Regions from separate parts of the Caldimonas brevitalea genome, predicted to be linked through region 3. Evidence: predicted binding sites of a transcription regulator. Region 3 holds the regulator's gene; each other region holds the start of a gene.
The links. The regulator FNR, encoded in region 3, switches genes on or off when oxygen is low (the NO sensors DNR and NnrR bind a similar motif). The targets are predictions, from matches to a motif close to TTGATNNNNATCAA.
Positions count from the first base shown of each region.

Region 1: a site for FNR is predicted at 2,833-2,846, ahead of AAW51_RS07065 (universal stress protein). Genes of this name have one in related genera too.
Region 2: a site for FNR is predicted at 2,607-2,620, ahead of AAW51_RS27275 (universal stress protein). Genes of this name have one in related genera too.

Region 1 covers NZ_CP011371.1:1,620,180-1,626,507, reverse strand. The annotation lists gene AAW51_RS27935 (adenylate/guanylate cyclase domain-containing protein) at 1-1,023, shown strand, start outside; gene AAW51_RS07075 (DMT family transporter) at 1,041-1,913, shown strand; gene AAW51_RS07070 (sulfurtransferase) at 1,910-2,773, shown strand; gene AAW51_RS07065 (universal stress protein) at 2,904-3,338, shown strand; gene AAW51_RS07060 (ZIP family metal transporter) at 3,370-4,278, opposite strand; gene AAW51_RS07055 (dienelactone hydrolase family protein) at 4,343-5,215, opposite strand; gene AAW51_RS07050 (Ppx/GppA phosphatase family protein) at 5,345-6,328, shown strand, end outside.
Region 2 covers NZ_CP011371.1:6,382,735-6,389,062, forward strand. The annotation lists gene AAW51_RS27265 (alkaline phosphatase D family protein) at 80-1,657, shown strand; gene AAW51_RS27270 (hypothetical protein) at 1,888-2,064, shown strand; gene AAW51_RS27275 (universal stress protein) at 2,118-2,540, opposite strand; gene AAW51_RS27280 (LysR family transcriptional regulator) at 3,024-3,956, opposite strand; gene AAW51_RS27285 (SMP-30/gluconolactonase/LRE family protein) at 4,583-5,512, shown strand; gene AAW51_RS27290 (PhoX family protein) at 5,562-6,328, opposite strand, start outside.
Region 3 covers NZ_CP011371.1:2,254,301-2,260,628, forward strand. The annotation lists gene ccoG (cytochrome c oxidase accessory protein CcoG) at 1-372, shown strand, start outside; gene AAW51_RS09825 (FixH family protein) at 397-714, shown strand; gene AAW51_RS09830 (hypothetical protein) at 729-1,025, shown strand; gene fnr (fumarate/nitrate reduction transcriptional regulator Fnr) at 1,221-1,940, opposite strand; gene hemN (oxygen-independent coproporphyrinogen III oxidase) at 2,203-3,612, shown strand; gene AAW51_RS09845 (sulfite exporter TauE/SafE family protein) at 3,620-4,288, shown strand; gene icd (NADP-dependent isocitrate dehydrogenase) at 4,414-5,667, shown strand; gene AAW51_RS09855 (cold-shock protein) at 5,763-6,044, opposite strand; gene clpS (ATP-dependent Clp protease adapter ClpS) at 6,230-6,328, shown strand, end outside.

The DNA.
Region 1 (6,328 bases), 630 kb from region 3:
CTGTACAGCGAAGCCGAAGCACATGCCGGCTGGACCGTCGAATGGGTCGACTCGCTCGAGACCTACCGGGCGCTGGTACGCGAAGAGCTGCTGCGCTTCACGGCGGTGACGCTGGCCGTTTCCTGCCTGAGCGCCTGGGTCGCCTGGCGCTTCGCGCGCGGCCTGGCGCGCGACATCCGGGGCATGGCACGCTCGGCGCGCGCCTTGCTGAAGGGCCACCACCTGAACGCGCACGTGGAACTGCAGCGCGACGACGAGTTGGGCCTGCTGGCGCGCTCGTTCAACCACATGAGCTGGGAACTGGAGAAGCGCGACCGCGAGCGCGACGTGTTCGGCCGGCTCGTCTCGCCGGAGGTGCGTGACCAGCTGCTGCAGGGCGAGCTGATGCTGGGCGGCCATGAGGTCGAGGTCACGGTGCTGTTGAGCGACATCCGCGGCTTCACGCAGCTGTGCGAGGAAATGAAGCCGCGCGACATCGTGTTGACGCTCAACGAGTACTTCACCCGCATGACCGAGGCCGCGCAACGCTACGGCGGCTACGTCAACAACTTCATGGGCGATGCGATGGTGGTCGTGTTCGGCGCCCCCAAGCCCGACGAACACCGTGTCGTGCGTGCCCTCTATGCCGCCGTGGCCATGCAACAGGCCCTCGACGAGTTCAACCGCGAGCGCAGCACCTACGGCGCGCCGACGCTGGTGGCGGGCATCGGCCTTGCCAGCGGTACTGCACTGGCAGGCCAGATCGGCTCGCCCGACCGCTGTATCTATACCGTCATCGGCGACACCGTGAACGTGGCCGCACGCCTGGAAGGCCTGAACAAGCTGCACCCCGAGATGGCCGCACTCGCCAATCCCGCCACGTTCGCACTGTTGCCGCCCGCACTGCAGGCGCTGCTGCGCCCGCTCGGGGCACAGTACCTGAAAGGCCGCGACCGCTCGGTCGAGGTCTACGCACTGCCGCGCGACGCCGCTTTGCCGCCGCCGCCGGCGCACCTGATGAAAGCAGAGGAAGAAGTCCTGTGAACCGTGCGCCCGTGCTGATGATCCTGGCGAGCTTTTTGTTCGCCACCATGGGGCTGTGCGTCAAGTACGCATCGGCCTATTACGACACCGGCGAGATCGTGTTCTACCGCGGTCTGGTCGGCGCGGCGCTGATGGCGCTGCTCACCTGGCGGCAGCGCGGCACCTTGCGCACCGCTGTGCCGGCGATGCACTTCTGGCGCAGCCTGTCGGGCGTGGCCGCCTTGTGCATGTGGTTCTATGCGATCGGCAACCTCCCGCTGGCCACCGCAATGACCCTCAACTACATGTCGTCGGTGTGGATGGCGCTGTTCCTGCTCGGCGGCGCCATCCTGCTCGGCGGGGCCCGGCTCGACCCCCGCGTGGTGGCCGCGGTGCTGACCGGCTTCGCTGGCGTCGCGCTGATCCTGCGCCCGACCATCGAGCAAGACCAGTTGTGGCACGGTGTGGTGGGCTTGCTGTCGGGCATGCTCAGCGCCACCGCCTATCTGCAGGTCACCGCGCTCGGGCGCGCCGGCGAGCCGGAATACCGCATCGTCTTCTATTTCTCGCTGGGCGGCATGACGGCAGGCCTGCTGGCGATGCTGGCCGGCGGCAGCCATCCGCACACACTCGCAGGCATCGGCTGGCTGCTCGCCGTCGGCACCTTCGCGACCGTCGCGCAACTGATGATGACGCGCGCCTACGGCACCGGCAAACCGCTGGTCAACGCCAGCCTGCAGTACCTCGGCATCGTGTTCGCGTTCATTTACGGCGTTGTGCTGTTCGACGATCCGGTGACGTGGATGGCGCTCGCAGGCATGCTGCTGATCGTGCTGGCCGGCCTGGCGGCCACTTTTTTGCGCAGCAAGGCGGCGCCCAACGTCGCCCCCTCGACCACCACAGAAACATGAGCTACACCACCTTGATCTCGGCGGCCGACCTGCAGGCGCTGATGCGCGACGGCACGCCCCTGGTCGTGCTCGACGTCAGCTTCGACCTCGCCGACACCGCCGCAGGGGAAGCGGCCTATGCCAGCGGACACCTGCCGGGGGCGCACTATGCCCACCTCGACCGCGACCTCTCCGGGCCGAAATCAGCGCCGGGCGAGCCCGCGCGGGGTCGTCACCCCCTGCCGGCACGCGAGGCCTTCGCGGCGACGGTGGGCCGCTGGGGCATCGCGCCCGGCACCCAGGTGGTGGTCTACGACCGCCAGGGCGGCATGTTCTGCGTGCGCGCCTGGTGGTTGCTGAAATGGCTGGGCCATGAAGCCGTGGCCGTGCTGGACGGCGGCCTTGTGGCCTGGCAGGCGGCGGGGGGCGCACTGAGCACCGGCCTGCCGGCGGTCGATCCGCAGCCCCCCTACCCGGCCGCCTCCCCCGCGGTCCGCACCCTCGACGCGGCCGCCCTGCAGGCCCGGCTCGACGAGCCGGGCTGGCGTTTGCTCGACGCCCGGGCCCCGGAACGCTTTCGGGGCGACGTCGAGCCACTCGACCCGGTGGCCGGGCACATTCCGGGCGCCGTGAATCGCTTTTTCAAGGACAACCTCGCCGCCGACGGCCGCTTCAAGGCGCCGGCGCAACTGCGGTCCGAGTTCGAGGCCTTGCTGGCCGGCACCGACCCCGGCACCGCGGTCCACCAATGCGGCTCGGGGGTGACCGCCTGCCACAACCTGCTGGCGATGGAAGTGGCCGGCCTGGGCCGCGCGGCGCTCTATCCCGGCTCCTGGAGCGAGTGGTGCGCCGACCCGCAGCGCCCGGTGGCGCGCGGCTGACAGTGAAGCAAGTGTCCCTGCGCCCACCCCCTGCAAGGCCTGGCGCTTGCCGGTGGGGCATGACTTCGGTCAACATGCCAGCGCACGCCCCGTGCAACGATGGCCCTCAACCCGAAGACGGAGGTCACTCATGTACAAGCGCATCCTGGTTCCCACCGACGGCTCGGACATCACCCAACGGGCCATCACCACGGCGATCTCGCTCGCCAAGCTGACCGGCGCCGAGGTGTTCACGATCAGCGTCAAGGACCCCTACCCCTACAGCGCGATTTCCGAGATGCAGCCGACGCTGCCACAGGAATTCCTCGACGCGCAGGAGCGCGTCGCCTCGCGCAACGTCGCCGCGGTCAAGGAAGCCTGCCTCGCGGTCGGCATTCCGTGCACCGCGCACACGGTCGAGTCGGTCAGCGTCTGGGAGGCGGTGGTCGATTACGCCAAGCAGCATGGCTGCGACCTGATCGTGATGGCCTCGCACGGTCGCCGCGGCGTGCAGGCCCTGCTGCTCGGCAGCGAAACCAATCGTGTGCTGACGCACAGCACCATCCCGGTGCTCGTGGTGCGCTGAGCCGCGCCGCCGCGGTCCCGGCCGCGGCCGCTCAGTGTCCGTGCGCGGCCGAGCCGGCCTTCGATGGCGGGTGGGCCTCCTGACCCGGCAGCGGCGCGGCCGCGTCGTCGTGGTCCGCGTGCGCCGCGGGTTCGGTGTGCGGGTGCCCGTGCGGCCGGGCGTCGGCCCCACCGTGGAACTGCCCGACGATCACCGTGATGAAACCCAGCCCCAGGCCCAGCCACAGCAGCTGCGCGAGCGTTTCCTTGAGGGACAGTCGGCGTTGCAACTGCGGGATCAAATCGGCCACCGCGACATAGATGAAGCTCGACGCCGCCACCACCAGCAGGTAGGGAAACAACGACTCCCAGGGGCCGACGACAAAATAGCCCAACACGCCGCCGACGACGGCGGCCAGGCCTGACAGCGCGTTGTAGAACAGCGCGCGCGAACGCGAGAAGCCGGCGTTCAGCAGCACGATGTAATCGCCCACCTCCTGCGGGATTTCATGCGCGATGATGGCCATCGCCGTGACCGCCCCGATCTGCGGATCGGCCAGAAAGGCTGCCGCGATGATGATGCCGTCGCAGAAGTTGTGGATGCTGTCGCCCACCAGCACGCTCCAGCCGCCGCGGCCGGCCTGGTCGTGATCGAAACCGTGATGGTGGTGGTCACCGTCCCCCTCGTGATGGTGGCCGTGCCGGTACAGCTCGGCCTTCTCGAGCAGGAAGAAAAACAGCAGGCCGCCCAGCAGCGTCAGGAACAGCTCGTGCGGATCGGTCGCACCTTCGAACGCCTCCGGCAGCACGTGGATCAGTGCCGTGCCCAGCAGCACGCCGGCAGACAGGCTCACCAGGTGCCGCACCAGCTTGCTGAGCACCGAGAGCGTCAGACTCGCGGCGATCAGCACCGACAGCACGCCGCCGATCAGGGTCGCGAGAACGATGTAGGTCAGGGTCATGTGGAACGCTCAACGAAAAGCCGCGCTCTCGCGCGGCTCCTCGTGCCATCAATCAGTCGGGCCGCTAGGCGACTCCATGTTTTTCAAACCAGTCCAGGCAGCGCTTCCAGCCGTCTTCGGCCGCTTCCTTGCGGAAGCTGGGCCGGTAATCTGCGTGGAAGGCGTGCGGCGCATCCGGGTAGACGTGGATTTGCGACCGTTTGGCCGCCGCGCTGCCGCTCGCCAGGGCGGCCTGCATCTTATCAACGCTTTCAAGCGGAATGCCGGCATCCTGCCCGCCATACAGGCCCAGCACCGGCGCCTTCAGTTGCGCGGCCAGGTCCACCGGGTGCTTGGGTGTCAGCTCGCTGGAGGTGCCCACCAGCCGGCCGTACCACGCCACGCCGGCCTTGACCGGGCCCTGCGTGGCATAGAGCCAGGTGATGCGGCCGCCCCAGCAGAAGCCGGTGATGCCCAGCTTGCTGACGTCGCCGCCCTGCTCCTTGGCCCAGGCTACCGTGGCGTCGAGGTCCTGCATCACCTGGGCGTCGGGCACCTTGGATATCACCTCGGCCTGCAGCTTGGCGATCTCGCCATAGGCGCTGGCGTCGCCTTGGCGCACGAACAACTCGGGCGCGATCGCGAGGTAGCCGCGCTTGGCGAAGCGCCTTGCGACGTCGGCGATGTGCTCGTGCACGCCGAAGATCTCCGACACCACCAGCACCACCGGCAGCTTGCCCTTTTTGCCGGCCGGCTGCGCCCGGTAGGCGGGCATCTTGAAGTCCTTGACCGGGATGGTCACCTCGCCGACGGTCAGTCCTTCGCTGTCGGTCTTGATGGTTTGTGCCGTCACCGGCAACACCGCAGCGGCGAAGCCGCTGCCGACCGCCGTCTTGACGAAATTGCGGCGGTTGAAATCACGGGTGGGCAACAACGAATCGAGATCGTCGGTCGGCATCGGCATCTCCTGGGTTTGGTTGGCAGCCAACAAGCAAGCATGCGACGCGCGCAGCGTACACGAGTCGGCCGCGTCGCGCAGCGTCGGCCGCGTCGCGAGCGGCACTGAAATGAAGAGACAATGCAGGCCATGAGTTTGGAAAACACCGTCGCCTCCGCCCCGACCGTTGCCGAATCCGGGCGTGCCGAAGCCGTGCTGGCCGCGATCGACATGGGCTCGAACAGCTTCCGACTCGAAATCGGCCAGCTCACCCGCGGCCGCTACAAGCGCATCGACTATCTGAAGGAAACCGTGCGCCTGGGCGGCGGCCTCGACGCCCAGGGCATGCTGACCGAGGAAGCGACGGTGCGCGGGCTGGCCTGCCTGGGCCGCTTTGCGCAACGGCTGCAGGGTTTCGACGCGCACCAGGTGCGCGCGGTGGCCACGCAGACCTTGCGCGAAGCCAAGAACCGCGACGCCTTTCTGGGCCGCGCCCAGGCGGTGCTCGGCCACCCGATCGAGGTGATCTCCGGGCGTGAGGAAGCCCGCTTGATCTATGCGGGCGTGGTGCGGTTGATGCCGCCCAGCACCGGCCGCCGGCTCGTCATCGACATCGGTGGGCGCTCGACCGAGATGATCCTCGGGCAGGGGCGCACGCCGCTGGTCGCCGAATCGTTCCAGATCGGCAGCGTCGGGCTGTCGATGCGCTACTTCCCCGACGGGCGCTACACCGAGGCCGGCTTTCGCGCGGCCCAGGTGGCGGCCGGCGCCGAGTTGGAAGAAGCGCTGGAGGTGTTCGCCGCCGGCGAATGGCGCGAGGCGCTGGGTTCCTCCGGCACCGTGGGGGCCGTCTCGCAGCTACTGGCGGCCAACGGCGTGACCGACGGCGCGGTGACGCCCGATGGCCTGCGCTGGTGTATCGAGCAATGCCTGCGCGCCGGCCGCGCCGACAAGCTCAGCCTGGCGGGCCTGAAGGACGAGCGCCGTGCGGTGCTCGGCGGCGGCTTGTCCATCCTGTATACGCTGGCGATTCATTTCGGCATCGACGCCTTGCACCCCGCCCGCGGCGCCTTGCGCCAGGGCGTGATCTTCGACCTCGCCGAACGCCTGTCCGCCGCCCGCGATGCGCAGCAT
Region 2 (6,328 bases), 2.3 Mb from region 3:
TTTCGTCTTTCGCCCTGTCTGTCCGCTGCGCTCCCTTGGCTGCTACCGACCGTCTTCCACCTGCTTGCGCTCCTGCCCGATGCACCGGCGCGCCACCCTGACCCGTTTGTCGCGATGGGCTGCCGCCCTCGCTTTGGGCAGCCTGTTCGGTTCCTCGCCCCACCGGCCGCCGCTGCAGAAGCCGGTGGCGCCGCGCTTCGGCGACGACCCCTTCAGGCTCGGCGTCGCCAGCGGCTGCCCGCGCCCCAGCTCGGTGGTGTTGTGGACCCGGCTCGCGCCGGCGCCTTACGAGCCGGGTGGCGGTCTCGCACCCCGGCCGGTGGCGGTGCGCTGGGAGCTGGCCCACGACGAACATTTCGCGCAACGGGTGCAAACGGGCGAGGTGTGGGCGCAGCCGCAACATGCCCACAGCGTGCACGTGCAGGTGACCGGGCTGGACAGCGACCGCCGCTATTTCTTTCGGTTCATCGCCGGCGGCGTCGCCAGCGGCGTCGGCCGCACCCGGACGGCGCCGCGCGAGGATGCAGCGGTCCAGCGGCTGCGCATCGCGCTGGCCTCGTGCCAGCACTATGAACAGGGCCGCTTCGCGGTGCACCGCGAGATCGCGTGGCGCGACCTCGACTTCGTGCTGTTTGTCGGCGACTACCTCTACGAGTCGTTCCATCCGCACTTCCAGGTGCGCCTGCACGAGGGACCGCCGCCGACACGCCTCGACGCCTTCCGCCGCCGCCACGCGACCTACAAGCTCGACCCCGACCTGCGCGCCGCCCATGCCGCCCACCCCTGGGTGCTCACCTGGGACGACCATGAGGTCGAGAACGACTATGCGAGCGACCGCTCCTGGTTGGGCGGTGACCCGCAGTCGTTTCTGCGCCGGCGCGCCGCTGCCTACAAGGCCTATTTCGAGCACCTGCCGATCGCACCCGACATGGCGCCGACCGGCGCCTTCATGCGCATCCACGATCGCTACACCTGGGGCCGGCTGGCCGAGCTGTGGACGCTGGACCCACGGCAGTTCCGCAGCGTGCAGGCGTGCTCGCTGGGGCGCCCGGTGGGGGGTGGCCGCGTGCTGATCGACTGCGACGAGATGGACGACGAGCGGCGCACGATCTTCGGTGCGGCGCAGGAACAGTGGCTCCAGGAAGGGCTGCCCGGCAGCACCCGCACCTGGAAGCTGCTGGGCCAGGGCAGCCAGATCAGTTCGTGGGGCGTCGACACGCCCTTCGGCCGCAGCGTGCACAGCGACAGTTGGGATGGCTATCCACAGGCCCGCGAGCGCTTGCTGCGCGGCATCGCCGACGCCCAGGTACACAACGTCATCGCGCTCGGCGGCGACGTACACCGGCATGTCGCCGCCCACCTTCGGCTGCGGCCCAACGACGACGAAACGCCCATCGTCGCCAGCGAATTCGTCACCAGCTCGATCACCACGCGCGGCATGCCGGGCGCCGCCATGGCCTTGATCCGCAGTGCCAACCCCGACCTGTTGCACGCCCGGGGCGACGAGCGCGGTTATGCGCTCGTCGAGCTGCGGCCCGATGTCGCGCGCTGCGAGTTCCGGGCCACCGCGTTCCCGGTGACCGAAGCGGCGCAGCTGCACACGCAGGCGGTGTACGCGGTGGAACGCGACCGGGCGGGCGTGCAACGGGAAGCGTGAGCACCTGCTCGGCCGCCTGAAGGGGGCTCGCGCCGCAGTGCCCACAAGATCACCGGCAAGCCTCGACCCAACCCTGCGTCTGTACCCCTTTCACCCTTGAGTTCGGGATATCGGCGGCGCGAGCAGACGCGCACACTGCAGGACATGAGGTGCGCTTGCAGGATGCGCGCCTCGCTGTCGAGAGGTTCGCAATGGGCAGTTTTCATCTCCCGGCCTGGCTGCAGCCATGGATGCGCCAACAGACCCCAGAGACCGTGCAGGACCCGGCCGACCTGGGCACCGAACTGGGCTTGGAGATCCACCTCGCCGCCCAGGCGCAGACCCAGCCGGTGCGTACCCCGGCAGCGACGGCCCCGGACCCTTGGCCGCGACTGCCGCTCGCATCTTCCGCACCGTCGGAAGACTGAAGCAGCCGCTGGCAACCCGCCATCGGCGAGCGCCGGCGGCTGCGTCGGGCCGCTCAGCGCACCAGCAGCACCGGCGTCTTGCAATTGGCCAGCACGTTGGTCGCCACCGACCCGAGCACCAGGTTGCCGAGCGCCGAATGGCCGTGCGACCCCATGACGACCAGATCGAAGCTGCCCGCCGCCGCCGTCTTCGAGATCACGTCGGCCGGATGGCCCACATGGAAGCTGGTCTCGGCCTTGAGACCCCGGCCCTCGAGGAAGGTCCGCACGGGCGCGAGGACCTTCTCGGCTTCGTCGGCGTAGTACTCCGTGAGCGTTTGCTTGTCGATCACCGCGGCCGCCCGGGCGGGCACCGCCGGCACCGCCGTCAAGACCGTGTATTGCTGCTGCGGCCCGAACAGTTCGCCGTGCGTCGTCAGGTAGCCCAACATACGTTGGGTGAATTCGCTTCCATCTACAGCAATCAAAATCTTCATCGAACGGCTCCTGTTGTCATCAGTGTGAACGGGTGGTGAGGATGTCACCGCGGCAGGCGTCCGGCCTTGACCGGCATCAAGAGGATAGGGCCGCCTCTGCCGCGCTGCCGAAGGCGCGGCGAATAACCGGCGGGGCCCGGCCGCGGGCATAAAAGTCGACGGCCAGCATGGGCTAAAAACCCATTTGTTGCCTGGGCTGGAAGTTCTCGAGTTTGCGTTACTTTCACTTGCGCTTATTTCACAGCGGAGTGTTCGGCGCTGCGGTTTCTCCCCTAGTTGAGGGATGTCGCCGCAGCGGGCGATCAGTACAGTTCTCTCCCAGCAAGCTGTCACACGGTTCTGGGATTCTTTCAATTCGGCACGCACGCCACAGGCGCCCCAGAGCGCCCGGCGCGACTAGACCAACGGCTCCCAACGACGTCCTTTTGAGGACTTCTGCAGCCCACCCGGGTTCCCGGGTGGGCTCTTTTTTTGGGCCTGCCGTCACAGCGGGAATCCGCCGCCCAACACCTCTCGCAGATGGCTCACCAGGCATTGCACTGCACGTGGCACCTGCGGGCTCCACGGCCGGATCGCAAACAAGCGCTCGCCGAAAAATCCGACCGGACGCCAGTCCGGCAGCAAGGCCGTCAGGCTGCCGTCGCGCAAGCCATGCGCAGCGCTGAAGTCGGGCAGTAGCGCAATGCCCAGGCCGCCGAGCACGGCCTGGCGCAGCACTTCGCTGTTGTTCGCCTTCAGCGGCCCGTTCACCTGCACCGTCACACGCTCGGTGCGGCGGCGGCCCGTCGGCCCTTCGAACGACCAACTGCTGGCGCCGGCATCCCGCAGGTAAAGCAGGCACCGATGGCGCGACAAGTCGGCAGGGTGGGCAGGCGTTCCGGCACGCTCGAGATAGTCGCGGTGCGCGACCAGCACCGAACGTGTGTCGCACAATGGCCAGGCCACGTGGGTGTCCGGTGCCGCCTGGCTGTGGCGTACGGCCAGGTCGAAACCCTCCTGTGCCAGATTGACGAAACGGTCGGACAGATCGAGTTCGAGACGGATCTCGGGGTAGCGGTGCAAAAAGGCCGGCAGGTGGGGGGCCAGCGCCTGCCGCCCGAGGGCCACCGGCGCGGTCACACGCACCAGGCCGCGGGGCATGCCGGCCAGGTCACGCACGCTGGCAAAGCTGTGCTGGATGTGCGCAAACGATGCCCGGGTGTCATCCACCAACTGCTGGCCGGCCTCGGTCAACCCCACCGAACGGGTCGTGCGGCGCACCAGCGGCACACCCGCAGCCCGCTCCAGCTCGCTGATGCGCATGCTGACCGACGCCTTCGACACACCGAGGCGCCGCGCCGCCTGGGTGAAGCTGCGGGTTTCGGCGAGCACGCCGAGCAGATGCAGGTCGGCGAGCACGGGAGCCACGCGGTCCATCTGGGCAGGCGACGACGGTCGGCCTCGTTGTTCAATGAGTTGAACAATGTACCCACCGCAGAAGCGTTTTCCAAGCCGGGGCAGGAGCTGCGCGTGCACCACAGGCCAGGTCCCGAGGAAGGGCCTTGTTTGCCATCGAGCCGCATGGCGCCCATGCAATTCCGAGCGCCGTTGTGCCTTGGGGGGCGCAAGGCGTACAGACAGATACGGAAAAAATTCCCTGGTGACATCCCGCCCGTCTTGTGTGCGCACTGCCCCGCACCCCGCTCGAGCCAGCTGGGAGGCGCTCCGGCGGTCGATTTCGGCGACTTTCAGCGACACCGCGCCCCTCCAGCCAGCCCCCCTCGCAGACGGCATGCCTCTTGCTGTTTAAGCAGTGCGACGAAGAGTCTGCGAGCGACCCGTGCTGTGAGGCGCCGCCGTCGTTGCCGAGTGTTGGCCAGTTTGAGTAGTACGGCGTGTCACGCGCAACCGGTCTCTCACGCTGCCGTTCGCCTTCGGGCCCGGCAGTGCCAGAACCGACTTCCGTGTGATGTGCCCTGAGCCGCAGCGATCGCGCATCGGCCGACTGCCACGCCCCGCCGACGGGTCAGGCTCGCGACTCTTCGTTTCGCCTTTGTCGTGTCATGTCCGTGGCGTCATCCGCTTCGCCTCCCTGCATCCTGAGCGACCTGCTTGCCGTGTGGCCGGCGCGCGCCGGGCTCGGCGAAGGCCTCAGCTGGTCGCCACGTCAGCAGGCCTTGTACTGGGTCGACATCGTGCGACAGCGCCTGTATCGCTACACGCCGGCCAACGGTCATCGCGAGCGCTGGTACTTCGACGAGCCCATTACCGCGGTCGCCGAGCGCCGCGACGGGCCCGGGCTGCTGGTCTCGCTGCGCAGCGGCTTTGCCTACTTCGAACCTGAGGCTCATGACGGATATGGCCGACTGCGGCGGCTGCACGAGCCGGAACCCGAGCGCCTGGGCAACCGCTTCAACGACGCAAAGTGCGACCCCCTCGGCCGGTACTGGGCCAGCACCATGGACGCCGCGGCGCACGCCGCCACCGGCGCCTTGTACCGCTACGACGGCGACGGCCGCTGCACCCGCCATCTCGACCGCCTCTTTGCGGTGGCCAACGGTCCCTGCTGGTCGCCCGACGGCACCACGCTGTACTTGAGCCACACCAGCGGTGGCGAGGTGTGGGCGTTCGACTTCGACCTGGAGCGCGGCGAGTTGTCGAGGCAGCGGGTCTGGTTGTCGCTCGCCGCCGGTGACGGGTTGCCCGACGGTCTGACCACCGATGTATTGGGACGGGTGTGGGTCGCGCGCTGGGGTGCCGCCTGTGTGACCTGCCACGCACCCGACGACGCACGCGAGTTGTTCCGGCTCGCGCTGCCGGCCAGCCAGGTGAGCAATGTCGCCTTCGGCGGGCCGACGCTGCAGACCCTGTTCATCACCACCGGGCGCTTCGGCTTGTCCGCAGAACAGTTGCAGGCCGAACCCCTGGCCGGGGCCTTGTTCGCGATCGAGACCGACACGACCGGCTTGCCGCCCACCCCTTACGCCGGTTGAGCGACCTCCGGCCCTCGAGAGCGGACCGTGCCGCGTCAGCTCGCGCGACTCAGGTGCCGATCACACCGCCGTCGAGCCGACGCACCACCACGGTCGCCGAACGAGGCCGGCCACCGTCGGGCCAGCGCGAATAACGACCGGGATCGGCCGGGTCACTGCGCTCGGAGGGTGTCTCGCCGGGATGCTGGATGTTGACGAACAGCGTGCGCAGGTCGGGCGACATGGTGGCGCCGGTCACCTCGCTGCCGGGCGGCGCGACGAGAAAGCGGCGGATCTCGCCGGTGCGCACGTCGGCGGCCAGCATCGCGTTCTGCGGCAGGCGCGCGTAATCGCCCTTGCCCATCTGCGTGCTCGACGCATCGGTGTCGATCCACAGCACGCCGCGCGGGTCGATCCACAGGCCGTCGGGGCTGCCGAAGGCGTCGCCCTTCACGTTGCCCTGCGCCTCGGCACGCGTGTTGGCCGGGTCACCCGCCAGCACGAAGTGATTCCAGGCGAAGGTGATGCCGTCGAAGTCACCGTCTTCCTGCCAGCGGATGATCTGCCCCATCGTGTTGTTGGCGCGCGGGTTGGCCGCGTCGGTCGCCGGCTGGCCCTCGGTGCCGCGGCTGGTGTTGTTGGTCAGCGTGCAATAGACCTCGCGGCGCTGCGGGTCGACGGCCAGCCACTCGGGCCGGTCCATCTTGGTGGCGCCTAGCGCGTCGCTGGCTTGCCGCGCCTTCACCAGCACTTCACCCTGGTCGGCAAAACCCTGCGCGGCCGTCAGCGGGCCCTGGCCCTGCACCAGCGGCAGCCAGCGGCCGCGGCCGTCGGCGT
Region 3 (6,328 bases):
GCCAGCGTGGTGTGGCGCTCGCCGTTCAAGGTCGACGTGATCCGCGACCGGGGCAGCCTGGCGCGCATCGTCGACGACGGCCGCATCGAGAACGTCTATCGCCTGCAGATCATGAACGGCACCGAGGCGACACAGCGTTACCGCATCGCGGTGACGGGGCTGCCCGGCTTGAGCGTGGCGTCCGAGCCGACCGTCGAGATCGGCCCGGCGGAGGCGCGCTGGGCCGCGGTGCGCGTGCAGTTGCCGGCCGAGGCCGGTGTCGAACTGCAGGGCCGTTCCAGTCCCATCGAATTCGTGATCGAGCGCACGGGCGACACCGGCATGCCGGCCAGCACCGTGACCGAGAAGTCGACATTTTTGGTGCCGCGCTGACGCACGGCATCCGAGGAGCCCGAGATGAAAACCAACCTTGCGACCGCCAGCGTCGTGCCTGCGTCCACCTCCTGGTGGCGCGAACCGATGATGTGGCTGGTGGTGGGCGGTCCTACCGCGGTGGTACTGGCCGGTGTGGCCACCATCGTGCTGGCCGTGACGCGGCCCGACCCGGTGCTGACCGAGGACTACTACCGCCGCGGGCTGGAAATCAACAAAACGCTGCAGTTGCAGCGCGACGCCCAGGCCGCCGCCGCGGCGGTGCCGGAGGCTTTGCGGCCGGCGATGCAGGCGCGCAACCACGCCGCCACGCCCAGCCCTGACGGGCAACAGGGCCGCTGAGCGCGGGAGGGGCGATGAGACAACGCCTGATGTGGATCGCCTGGCCGGCGTTTCTGGTGGCTGGCGTGACCGAGATGCTGGTGTTTGCCGTGGTCGACCCGGACGACCTGCGGGGGCTGGGTGGGGAGTCGCTGGCGCTGTCGCGCTCGGCGATCTACACGCTGGCTTTTTTCGCGTTCTGGGCGCTGTGCGCGCTGTCGAGCGCGTTGACCACGTTGTTGTCGGCGTCGCCGTTTGAAACGCAGCGCTGCCCGATGCCGCCGGACGCTCGTCCGCGCGAGTGCGTCAAGGAAGGGCCGGCGGCGCGCTGACGCCGGTTGTCGCCGGCAGCCGCGGCGCATGCAGGCGTCAGCGGTTTTTTTGAAGCGGGACGAGGGAAGAGGGCGACGCGCCCGGCACCCACGCGGTGCGGGGCCACCCTCGGGAAGGAAACGCGCTGAGGCGTGAGGGCTGAAGGCCGAGCGCTAGGTGCGCCCAGGCCCCGACGTTGCCCGAGGGATACCGCCTCAGCAGGCGCTGCTGCTGTTGAGCAGGGCGTGCAGGGCGTCCAGGTCGAGCACCCGGATGTGCCGCTGCTTGACTTCCAGCACGCCGTCTTCCTGGAACTTCGAGAAGGTGCGGCTGACGGTCTCGAGCTTGAGGCCGAGGTAGCTGCCGATTTCTTCGCGTGTCATGCGCAGCACCAGCGACGTCGGCGAAAAGCCGCGCGCGGCCAGGCGCTGCGTCAGGTTCAGCAAGAAGGCGGCGAGGCGCTCCTCGGCGCGCATGCTGCCGAGCAGCAGCATGACGCCGTGGTCGCGCACGATCTCGCGGCTCATGATCTTGTGGAACGAGTGCTGCAACTCGGTGAACTCGCGCGACAGCGACTCGAGCTGGGAATAGGGAATCTGGCACACCTGCGCGTCTTCGAGGGCGATCGCGTCGCAGGTGTGACGGTCCTGGCTGATGGCGTCCAGGCCCAGCAACTCGCCAGCCATTTGGAAGCCGGTCACCTGGTCGCGGCCGTCTTCGGACGAGACGCAGGTCTTGAAGAAGCCGGTGCGCACCGCGTACAGCGATTGGAACGGGTCGCCGGCGTGGAAGAGGGCGTCGCCCCGCTTGACGGTCTTGCGAGACGCGACGAGCGCGTCCAGCCGTGTCAGGTCGTCGCGCCCGAAGCCGACCGGCAGGCACAGCTCGCGCAGGTTGCAGCTGGAGCACGCGACCTTGAGCTCGTTCAGCTTCATCGGGGCGGTCGTCACGACGCGCGATCGCACGCTCCCGGAGGCGGCGGCGCCGGCAGGAGCTGCCGGCGCGGCTGAAGATGTAGCAGGCGCGGCACAGTCGGCGGCATCGGGGGCAGCACCGGCGGGTGAGGCGGGCAGGGCAGGTCGGGTTTCGAGCGGCATGACGTTCCTCAAAGGATGTCGGAATTGTTCTCTGTGCGCCCGGCCGCCGGCTTGAGCCATATCAAGGCGTGCGCGGTCCGTTTTCGGCACAGTGCTTCACATGCCTGCTGCCGCTGCCCCCCTTGTCCTGTCCCACGAGATGCTCTCGCGTTTCGACGTGCCCGGCCCTCGTTACACCTCTTATCCCACTGCGGATCGCTTCGTCGAGGCCTACACCGCCACGGACTACGAACAGGCCTTGCGCCAGCGTGCCGCGGGCGTGGGCGCCGCGGCGGGATCGCTCGCGCCACTGTCGATTTATGTGCATGTGCCGTTCTGCGAGTCGGTGTGCTACTACTGTGCCTGCAACAAGGTCATCACGCGCCACCACGATCGCGCCACCGAATACCTGGACGCGCTGGAAACCGAGATCGACCTGCATGTGGCGGTGCTCGGGCGCGAGCAAGCCGTGTCGCAATTGCATTTCGGCGGCGGCAGCCCGACGTTTCTGAGCGATGCCGAACTGGAGCGGGTGATGAACCGGCTGCGCTCGTCGTTCCGGCTGGTGCCGGGAGGCGAGTACTCGATCGAAGTGGATCCGCGCACGGTCGACGCCGAGCGGCTGCGACATCTGGCGCGGCTCGGCTTCAACCGACTCAGCTTCGGCGTCCAGGATTTCGACCCCGACGTGCAGAAGGCAGTGCACCGGGTCCAGTCCTATGAGAGCGTCGCCCAACTGATGACGGCGGCGCGCCAGATCGGTTTCGACTCGATCAATGTCGACCTGATCTACGGGCTGCCGCGCCAGACCTCCGAGTCGTTCGCCCGTACGTTGGAACAGGTGCAGTCCTTGCGGCCCGATCGCATCGCGCTGTATGCCTACGCCCATCTGCCGCAGCGCTTCAAGCCGCAGCGACGCATCGCCGCAGCCGATCTGCCGCCTCCGGTAGACAAGGTCGGCATGCTGGCGGCCGCCATCTCCAGCTTCAGCGCCGCCGGTTATGCCTACATCGGGATGGACCACTTCGCACTCGAGACCGACGCCTTGGCGGTGGCCAAGCGGCAAGGGCGGCTGCACCGGAACTTCCAGGGCTACAGCACCCAACCCGATTGCGACCTGATCGGCCTGGGCGTGTCCGCGATCGGCCGGGTCGGCCCCTGCTACAGCCAGAACGCCAAGACGCTCGACGAGTACTACGACGCGCTGCGGCAGCGCCAGTTCCCGGTCAACCGGGGCCTGGCGCTGGAGCGCGACGACTTGGTGCGGCGCGCCGTGATCATGGCGCTGATGTGCCAGGGCCGGCTGGTGTACGAGTCGATCGAGGCGTCTTATCTGCTCGACTTCCGGCGCTATTTCGCCACTGAGCTCGATCGCCTGGCGCCGCTCGCCGAGCAGGGCCTGCTGAGCCTCGAGGACGATGGCCTGCAGGTGACGCCGCTCGGCTGGTATTTCGTGCGGGCGATTGCGATGGTGTTCGACCGCAGGCTGCAAGCCGACCGCAGCCGTGAGCGCTTTTCGAAGGTGATTTGAGGTCGCCATGCAAACCTCTTTGTTCCTGGCGGCCTTGCTGATGGGCGTGGCGGGCAGCCCGCACTGCGCCACGATGTGCGGCGCGGCGACCGCCGGCATCGGCTGCACGCCGCGCCGGCTCTGGGCCTTCCAGGCCGGGCGGGTGGTGGGCTATGCGCTGTTCGGCCTGGTCATCGCGTCGTCCGCCCAGGCACTGCAATGGGGCGCTCGCGAAGTGAGCGTGCTCAAGCCGTTCTGGGCGATGTGGCACGTGGCGGTGGTCGTGCTCGGCCTGGTCTTGCTCTGGACCGGGCGGCAGCCGGCCTGGCTGGACCGACTGGCGCACCGGGTGTGGCAGAGCGCGCGGCACCGCACCCTCGGGTGGGACGGGCTGCGCTGGCCGTTTTTCGGCGGCTTGCTGTGGACGCTGCTGCCCTGCGGCCTGCTGTATTCGGCGCTGATGGTCGCGGCCCTCGCGTCCCGCCCTTGGGAGGGCGCCTTGGTGATGGCGGTCTTCGCACTCGGCTCGGCGCTCAGCCTGCACCTCGGCGCCACCGTCTGGCGTCGGCTGCGCAACGCCCCCGGCCGCTCGGGCGGCTGGGCCATCCGCGCGGGGGGCCTGGTGCTCGCGTCCGCCTCGGCGGTCGCGCTCGCGCACGGCCTGCATCTCGGGCCCGAAACGCTGATCTGCACCTGAGCGCCACCGGGCGACGCGCCACCGCTTGCGAAGCGGGGTTGTGCCAGCGCGTCAGCAGAGGCGCTGCCGTAGAATCGTCGGTCTACAACGATTCCTCTAACCCCGTTCGCGCGGAGCTTTCTCACATGTACCAGCACATCAAGGTGCCCGAGGGTGGGCAGAAGATCACGGTCAACCAGGACTTCTCGCTCAACGTGCCCGATCACCCCGTCATCCCCTACATCGAGGGCGACGGCACCGGTTTCGACATCACCCCGGTGATGATCAAGGTGGTGGACGCGGCAGTCGCGAAGTCCTACGGCGGCAAGCGGAAGATCCACTGGATGGAGATCTACGCCGGCGAGAAGTCGACCAAGGTCTACGGCCCGGACGTCTGGCTGCCCGAAGAGACGCTGCAGGTGCTGAAAGACTACGTCGTCTCGATCAAAGGTCCCCTGACCACGCCGGTGGGCGGCGGCATCCGTTCGCTGAACGTGGCGCTGCGCCAGGAACTCGACCTGTACGTCTGTCTGCGCCCGGTCCGCTACTTCAAGGGCGTGCCCTCGCCGGTGAAGGAGCCCGAGAAGACCGACATGGTGATCTTCCGTGAGAACTCGGAAGACATCTACGCCGGCATCGAGTACGAAGCCGAGAGCGACAAGGCCAAGAAGCTGATCGACTTCCTCGTCAACGAGTTCGGCGTCAAGAAGATCCGTTTCCCGCAGACGTCCGGCATCGGCATCAAGCCGGTGTCCCGCGAAGGCACCGAGCGCCTGGTGCGCAAGGCGATCCAGTACGCGATCGACAACGAAAAGCCCTCTGTCACGCTTGTGCACAAGGGCAACATCATGAAGTACACCGAAGGTGGCTTCCGGGATTGGGGCTATGCGCTGGCCCAGCGCGAGTTCGGCGCCGAGCCGATCGACGGCGGCCCGTGGTGCAAGCTGAAGAATCCGAAGTCGGGCAAGGAAATCGTGATCAAGGATGCGATAGCCGACGCCTTCTTGCAGCAGATCCTGCTGCGCCCGGCCGAGTACTCGGTGATTGCGACGCTCAACCTGAACGGCGATTACATCTCCGATGCACTGGCCGCGCAGGTCGGCGGCATCGGCATTGCCCCGGGCGCCAACCTGTCCGACTCGGTCGCGATGTTCGAGGCCACCCACGGCACCGCGCCGAAGTACGCCGGCAAAGACTACGTCAACCCGGGTTCCGAGATCCTCTCGGCCGAGATGATGCTGCGCCACATGGGCTGGACCGAAGCGGCTGACCTGATCATCAGCTCGATGGAAAAGGCAATCCTGAGCAAGAAAGTCACCTATGACTTCGCGCGCCTGCTCGACGGTGCCACGCAGGTCAGCTGCTCCGGCTTCGGTCAGGTCATGATCGACCACATGTGAAGCTGAGCGTCACTGCCTGAAGAAAAGCCCGCCCAAAGCGGGCTTTTTTCATGGCACGCCAGCGCGGGAGCGCCGACATGCCACACACTGAGCCGTCACTCCGCGTAAGCTGCGGTACCCGGCTCTGATGCAGAAGGGGGTCGCGGAGAGCGCTCCGCCCGTGGCGGGCGAGGCTCCAGCAACTGAATGTTTTGAGCGAGCTTCCCTTTGGGACCCTGCACCAAGTCGAAGGTGACCTTCGAGCCCTGTTTCAGTGTCCTGAAGCCATCCATCTGGATGGCAGAGAAATGTGCGAAGACGTCTTCGCCGCCCTCTTCGGGTTCAATGAAGCCAAATCCCTTAGCGTCATTGAACCACTTGACGATGCCAATACCCATTGATTTCCTCCCCGGGCACTACTTCCTATTCTCAGAAGATTCTCGGCGGCACATCGGGCAGTGTCAAGGACGGAAAAAATGCAGTCGGTGAGCGTTCGTGACGAGCTGGAGCTCTTGACCTTTCGGTCTACGCCTCCAATTGCCGATGCTGAAACCGCCGCGGTTCAACTCGATAGAATTGATTCATGCCCAGCGACAGCCCCGACACCCCCAAGCCCCCCCAGACGCCCGGCCAGCCGATGCTGCCCGACGAGGGTGAGGGAACTGTCATCCTGGAAAGACAG